2 regions of the Streptomyces sp. BBFR2 genome follow, and region 1 is predicted to be linked to the other one. Evidence: riboswitches for the same ligand, from Rfam matches in the RefSeq annotation. Region 1 holds a riboswitch; the other holds the start of a gene.
What was found. Region 1 has a riboswitch for cobalamin ahead of ACGH2B_RS22545 (cobalamin biosynthesis protein). Riboswitches for the same ligand answer to the same signal wherever they lie in the genome.
Positions count from the first base shown of each region.

Region 1 (3,561 bases):
CGGCCCGCGCGATCCCCATGTTGACGATGTCGGTGCGCCGCAGATTGATCTCCGCCGGGGAGCCCGCGCCCTCACATATCACCACGTCATGGGCGCGCCGCAGCTCGGCCAGACACTCGGTGACGGTGCCGAGCAGCTCCTCGCGGCCGGCCGGGCGCGCACCGCTCCCGGGGCGCCCGAAGTACCCCCGCGCGCTCATCTCGCCGACCGGTTTGCCCAGCAGCACCACCTGGCTGCTGCGGTCCCCGCCGGGCTTGAGCAGCACCGGGTTCATCAGCGCCGACGGCTCCACCCGGGCGGCCGCCGCCTGCATCGCCTGCGCCCGGCCGATCTCCGCGCCGTCCCGCGTCACGAACGAGTTCAGCGACATGTTCTGCGCCTTGAACGGCGCGACGTCCACGCCCTGCCGCACCAGCCAGCGGCAGATCCCCGCCGTCACCACGCTCTTGCCCGCGTCGGAGGTCGTCCCCGCGATCAGCAGTCCGCCGCCCGTCACCGCACCCCGCCCTTCCGCCGGGCGAGGGCCGGACGCACCGCGCCCGCCAGCAGCCGCCCGGCCACCGTCACCGTCAACGCCCCCACGCTCACCCGCCGCGAGAGCCGCACCGCCCGCGCGATGTCCTGTGTCGCCACCGCACGGCCCCCGCCGTTCAGCCGCGGCCGGTGCTCGACACGCCCGCCGTACGCCAGCGTCCCGCCGAGCCGTACGCCCAGCGCGCCCGCGAACGAGGCTTCCACCGGGCCCGCGTTGGGGCTCGGATGCGCGCCGCCGTCCCGCCGCCAGGCCCGCAGCGCGCCGCGCCGGTCCGGGGCGGCGAGCACGGTGAGCGCGGCGGTCAGCCGGGAGCCGGGCCACCCGGCGACGTCGTCCAGCCGCGCCGACGCCCAGCCGAACCGGCGGTGGCGCGGCGACTTGTGACCCACCATCGCGTCGAGGGTGTTCACCGCCCGGAACGCCACCAGCCCCGGGACACCGCCGACGGCGCCCCACACCAGCGCGCCCACCACCGCGTCCGAGGTGTTCTCCGCGACCGACTCGACGACCGCCCGCGCCATCTGCGCCTCGTCCAGCGCCTGCGGATCCCGGCCGCACAGATGCGGCAGCCGCCGCCGTGCCCGGTCGAGGTCCCCGGCGGCCAGCGCGTCGCCGACGGCCCGCGCCTCCCGGCCCAGTGAGGTACCGCCCAGCACCGACCAGACGGTGGCGGCGGTCAGCGCGGTGACGGCGGCGGTCCGTACGGGGGAGGGGGCGGGCGCGGTCCCGCGTACCGCGCGGGTCAGCAGCGTGGCGCCGGCGGTCGCGCCGCCCGCGCAGAGCAGGGTATGGACGGCGCCGGCACCGCGGTGGTCGCGCCAGAGCCGGGCCTCGACGGCCGCCGCACCGCGCCCGAAGGCGGCCACCGGATGGCCGCGCCGCGGGTCGGCGGCGAGCAGATCACCGAGAAAGCCCAGGACCGCACCGCACGCGTAGCCGGCGTGTTCGGCACGCATCGGATCAGACCGCCGTCACGCCTCGGAGGGACTGCGGCAGGGAGGATCTGGCAGGGCGGCCGGGCATGGCGGTATGTCCTCACTCAGGGTCCGCGCCCTGGTTCGACGTGACGGCGACAGGAGTCTCCTGGCTTCCCGGATCGGCGCGTCCCCCGGCCTTCCAGTCCTGGCGTGCGCCCGTCGGGCGTGCACGGGGCGGACCGTGACCTTCGTCGGAGGTGCGCTCCCCGGTGACAGTGGCGGGACCGCGCCGGATTCACACCGGACTTCCTCTGCTGTCGCCGATTGGCGTGGGAAGTCCACCACGCCCCGCCAACCCCGTCAACTCACCCGTGACCTGCGACGCCGTGGTATCGCGGGCCATGTGGCAGAGGCCACAGGACCGGCACGACGCACGGCGCCCGGCCACCGCTCAGGTGCGGTGACCGGGCGCCGGGTACGCCGTGCCGGACGGGTCAGGCGGCGACGATCAGATAGATGCCGTACGCCACCGCCGCCGCGCAGACCGCGTAGGCGGCGAGGCCGCCGATCCGCGCGCCGGCGCCCGGGGCACCCGCCGTGGCGGGCGCGCCCTCGGTCCGGGTACGGGCCGTGCCGACGATGCCGACCGTGAACAGGCCCACGATCCCGACCGTCACCACCAGGGTGACGCCGAAGACCTGGCCGAGAGCTGCCCAGTCGATGCTCATGCTGCGGTTCCTCAGATTCGGGCGGTCAGCCGGCGGCTGTCGCGGTCTTGGCGCGCGGGGCGCTCGCGGCGGGGGCGGACTCCTCGCCCTCGACGGGGTTCAGCGACCCGGCCGGGGGAGGGGAGACCGTCTGGAGGGCCGCGGTGACCACACCGGGCGGCTCCGTGAACTCGGTCTCGTTGACGTTGTTGTGGTCGATGGGCTTGCGGCGGGACGCGGCCCAGATGGCGCCGCAGATGCCGAGCGCGAGGATCGCGACGGCCGTGACGCCCCAGTCACCCTGGTCGGCCAGGAGCGCGGCACCGGCGGACACCAGGCCCGCGGCCGGCAGCGTCAGGCACCAGGCGACGACCATCCGTACCGCCGTCGACCAGCGCACCACACCGCCCTTGCGGCCCAGACCCGAACCCATCACCGAACCCGAGCAGACCTGGGTGGTGGAGAGCGCGAAGCCGAGGTGCGAGGAGGCCAGGATGGTGGCCGCGGCGCCGGTCTGGGCGGCGAAGCCCTGCGGCGGCTGGATGTCGGTGATGCCCTTGCCCATGGTGCGGATGATCCGCCAGCCGCCCAGGTACGTCCCCAGGGCGATGGCCATACCGGCCGAGGCGATGACCCACAGCGGCGGGTCGGAGTGCGGGGCGACCACACCGCCGGTGATCAGCGCGAGGGTGATGACACCCATCGTCTTCTGCGCGTCGTTGGTGCCGTGCGCCAGCGAGACCAGCGCCGCCGAGGCGATCTGCCCGGCGCGGTAGCCCTTGGCCGTCTCCTGCTCGTCGCGGCCCCGGGCCAGCCGGTACGTCAGCCGGGTCGCGGCCATCGACGCGATACCGGCGACCACCGGGGCGGCCACGGCCGGGATCAGGACCTTCATCACCACGGCGCCGCCGTGCACACCGCCGGTGCCCACGGACACCAACGTGGCGCCGATCAGACCGCCGAACAGGGCGTGGGAGGAGCTGGAGGGAAGGCCGGCGAGCCAGGTGAGGAGATTCCAGACGATCGCGCCGACCAGACCGGCGAAGATCACTTCAGGTCTGATACCGGCGCTTTCGTCGATGATCCCGCCGGAGATGGTCTTGGCGACCTCCACGGACAGGAACGCGCCGACGAGGTTGAGGACCGCCGACATCGCCACCGCGATCTTGGGCTGCAGCGCGCCGGTGGAGATGGTGGTGGCCATGGCGTTGGCCGTGTCGTGGAAGCCGTTCGTAAAGTCGAACACCAAGGCCGTGACGATCACGATCCCGATGAGAAGCGTGATGTGTTCCATTCACCCAGGCAATCAGTTCGATGGTCAGTGACGCCGGAAACGTACGAAGGGTGGGTGAACGGGAGATGAACGTGGCCGGGCCCGGTAATGACGCCGTCGCAGTGTTCG
Region 1 covers NZ_CP172415.1:5,544,126-5,547,686, forward strand. The annotation lists gene ACGH2B_RS22540 (cobyric acid synthase) at 1-496, opposite strand, end outside; gene ACGH2B_RS22545 (cobalamin biosynthesis protein) at 493-1,491, opposite strand; cobalamin riboswitch at 1,612-1,765, opposite strand; gene ACGH2B_RS22550 (hypothetical protein) at 1,947-2,180, opposite strand; gene ACGH2B_RS22555 (anion permease) at 2,206-3,453, opposite strand.

Region 2 (3,561 bases), 2.0 Mb from region 1:
GCCGCACGTCGGCGGGGGTGCGGCCGTCGAGTCCGGCGAGCGGCGAGGCGACGATGTTGCGGACGCGTTCATGGCGTACGGAGGGCAGCAGACCGGCGTCGGCCAGCAGCGCGGCCAGGTCGCCGCCGCAGCCGTCGCCGAGGCCGCGCAGCTCCACGTTGCCGCGCGAGGTGAGGGAGAGCCCGCCGTCCCCGAAGCGGTCCGCCGCGTCCGCCAACGCGGTCGCCTGACGCTCCGTCAATTCCCCGGCGGGTACCCGTACCCGGGCCAGCGCACCGTCCGCCGCCGTGTGCAGCCGCAGCGCTCCCGGGCAGGCGTCACCGCGCTCACGCAGCGGCGGCTGGGCCCCGGAGGGCCGGTTCGAGGGGGAGGGCGGCATGGCCGCGAGCATACCGACGCCCCCCGAAGGCCGACGGCGCCCCGGGGCCCGCCCCGCCCACCGGCCCGGACACCCACCACCTCGCACGCGCCCCGTCCGGGATGCCCGTACGGGGCCCGGACCCGCATCCCGCAGCGGCCACCCGCCCTCTACGGGGAACGGCCCGCGTCCCGTAGGGGCCGCGCGCAGCCCTGTACCTCCGGAGCCACGCCCCCGGACGGGGAACCCGCGCTTCGGACCGGGCCCGCACCCCGTAAGTCCGAGGGCCCCGCCCCCGAGGGCCCGCCCCCGGTGAGGCCACCCGAGGATGCCCGCCCCGCCCGCCGCACGGCCCTGGCCGCCGCCCCACCGGAGCCGAACCCGCGCCCCGGGCCGCCCCGCACCCCGTACGCGCGGGGCCCCGCACCCCGTACGGCCGCCCGCAAGGGGCTCCGCACCTCGGGCCGGCCCCGCACTCCACCCCGGGCCGGCCCCGCACCCCGTAAGGCCACCCCGCAGGACCCACGCCCCGCACCCCGTACGGACTCCGCCCCGCACCCCGTACAGGCCCGAGCCCCCGCCCATCCAGCCGCCCCTCCCCGCAGGGGCACCCCGTAAGGCCACCCCGCAGGGCCCACGCCCCGCACCCCTTAGGGACTCGGCCCCGCACCCCGTACGGGCTCGGCCCCGCACACCCCGTACGGGCCCGACCCCCCCGCCCATCCAGCCGCCCCTCCCCGCAGGGGCACCCCGTAAGGCATCCGTGCGCCCGACCCGTAAGGCCATCCCGCCCGGGCCGCCCCATAGGGACATCCCGTAAGGGCAACCCACGATGGATCGCGCCGCGCCCCCAAGGCGCCCCCTGACCTCGTGCGTCGATCCGAAGGCCCGCTCCCGTGGCGGCGGGGCAGCCCTTACCATTCACTCCGGTGGGTCAGCCGGCCCGCCGACGCCGGCGACGGCGACGAGGGCTTTTCCCGACGCGGGGCGGCCCTCAGGGAGGAAGCCCGGTGAGAGTCCGGCGCGGTCCCGCCACTGTGAGCCCGGCAGCCGCCGGGTGAGTCAGGAACTCCCGCCGTCCAACGAACCACCCGGGGCGCGGATACCCCGAGGAAGGCTCTGCGCTCGCATGCTTCTGCTGCTGTCGACCTCCGACACCGATCTCCTCAGCGCCCGCGCCGCCGACGGCCCCGTGCCGTTCCGGCTCGCCAACCCGGCCCGGCTCGACCTCGCCGAACTCCCCGCGCTGCTCGACGGCGCCGACCTCGTCGTGGTCCGTCTCCTCGGCGGTATCCGCGCCTGGGAGGAGGGCCTGAACCTCCTCCTCGCCGAGGACCAGCACCGCCCCGTCGTCGTCCTCACCGGCGAACAGGCCCCGGACGCCCAGTTGATGGAGGCGTCCACCGTCCCCGTCGGCATCGCCGCCGAGGCGCACGCCTACCTCGCGCACGGCGGGCCGGAGAACCTCGGCCGCCTCGCCCGCTTCCTCTCCGACACCGTTCTGCTGACCGGCCACGGCTTCGAACCGCCGCAGCCCGCCCCGTCCTGGGGCGAACTGGCCCGGCCCGCCGCCCGTACGGACATCGACGGCCCGCTCATCCCGGTGCTCTACTACCGCGCCCACCACATGAGCGGCAACACCGGCTTCGTCGACGCGCTCTGCACCAAGATCGAGGAGGCCGGCGGCCGGCCGCTGCCGCTCTTCGTCGCCTCGCTGCGCGCGCCCGAACCGGAGCTGATCGAGGCGCTGCGCCCGGCCGACGCCATCATCACCACCGTCCTCGCGGCGGGCGGCACCAAGCCCGCCGAGGCGTCCGCCGGCGGCGACGACGAGTCCTGGGACGCGGGCGCGCTCGCCGCCCTCGACGTGCCGATCCTCCAGGCGCTCTGCCTGACCGGGAACCGCGCCGCCTGGGAGGAGAACGACGAGGGTCTCTCCCCGCTGGACGCCGCCACCCAGATCGCCGTCCCCGAGTTCGACGGCCGCCTGATCACCGTCCCGTTCTCCTTCAAGGAGATCGACGAGGACGGTCTGCCGACGTACGCCGCCGACCCCGAGCGCGCCGCCCGCGTCGCCGGGATCGCCGTCCGCCACGCCAAGCTCCGCCACATCCCGGCGCCGGAGAAGAAGCTGGCGCTGGTCCTCTCCGCGTACCCCACCAAGCACTCCCGCATCGGCAACGCCGTCGGCCTCGACACCCCCGCCTCCGCCGTCGCCCTCCTGCGCCGCCTGCGCGAGGAGGGTTACGACTTCGGCGACGAGGAAGTCCCCGGTCTCGCCTCCGGCGACGGCGACGAGCTGATCTACGCCCTCATCGAGGCGGGCGGCCACGACCAGGAGTGGCTGACCGAGGAACAGCTCGCCAAGAACCCGGTCCGCATCCCCGCCGCCGACTACAAGCGCTGGTACGCCACGCTGCCGCAGGAGCTGCGCGACGCCGTCGAGCGGCACTGGGGCCCGCCGCCCGGCGAGATGTTCCTCGACCGCAGCCACGTGGACGAGCCGGGCCGCGACCCGGAGGGCGATATCGTCCTCGCCGCCCTGCGCCGCGGCAATCTGCTGATCCTCATCCAGCCGCCGCGCGGCTTCGGCGAGAACCCGATCGCGATCTACCACGACCCCGATCTGCCGCCGTCCCACCACTACCTCGCCGCCTACCGCTGGATCGCCGCCTCCGCCGACGACGGCGGCTTCGGCGCCGACGCCATGGTCCACCTCGGCAAGCACGGCAACCTGGAGTGGCTGCCCGGCAAGAACGCGGGCCTCTCCGCCGCCTGCGGCCCCGACGCCGCCCTCGGCGACCTCCCCCTCGTCTACCCGTTCCTCGTCAACGACCCGGGCGAGGGCACCCAGGCCAAGCGCCGCGTCCACGCCACCCTCGTCGACCACCTCGTCCCGCCGATGGCGCGCGCCGAGTCGTACGGCGACATCGCCCGGCTCGAACAGCTCCTCGACGAGTACGCGCAGATCAGCGCCATGGACCCGGCGAAGCTCCCGGCCATCCGCGCGCAGATCTGGACCCTCATCCAGGCCGCCAGGCTCGACCACGACCTCGGTCTGGAGGCCCGCCCCGACGACGACGGCTTCGACGACTTCCTCCTCCACGTCGACGGCTGGCTCTGCGAGGTCAAGGACGCCCAGATCCGCGACGGTCTGCACGTCCTGGGCGCCGCCCCGACCGGCGAGGCACGCGTCAACCTCG
Region 2 covers NZ_CP172415.1:3,585,689-3,589,249, forward strand. The annotation lists gene cobG (precorrin-3B synthase) at 1-379, opposite strand, end outside; cobalamin riboswitch at 1,330-1,450, shown strand; gene cobN (cobaltochelatase subunit CobN) at 1,488-3,561, shown strand, end outside.
Region 2: another riboswitch for cobalamin. It lies ahead of cobN (cobaltochelatase subunit CobN); the one in region 1 lies ahead of ACGH2B_RS22545 (cobalamin biosynthesis protein).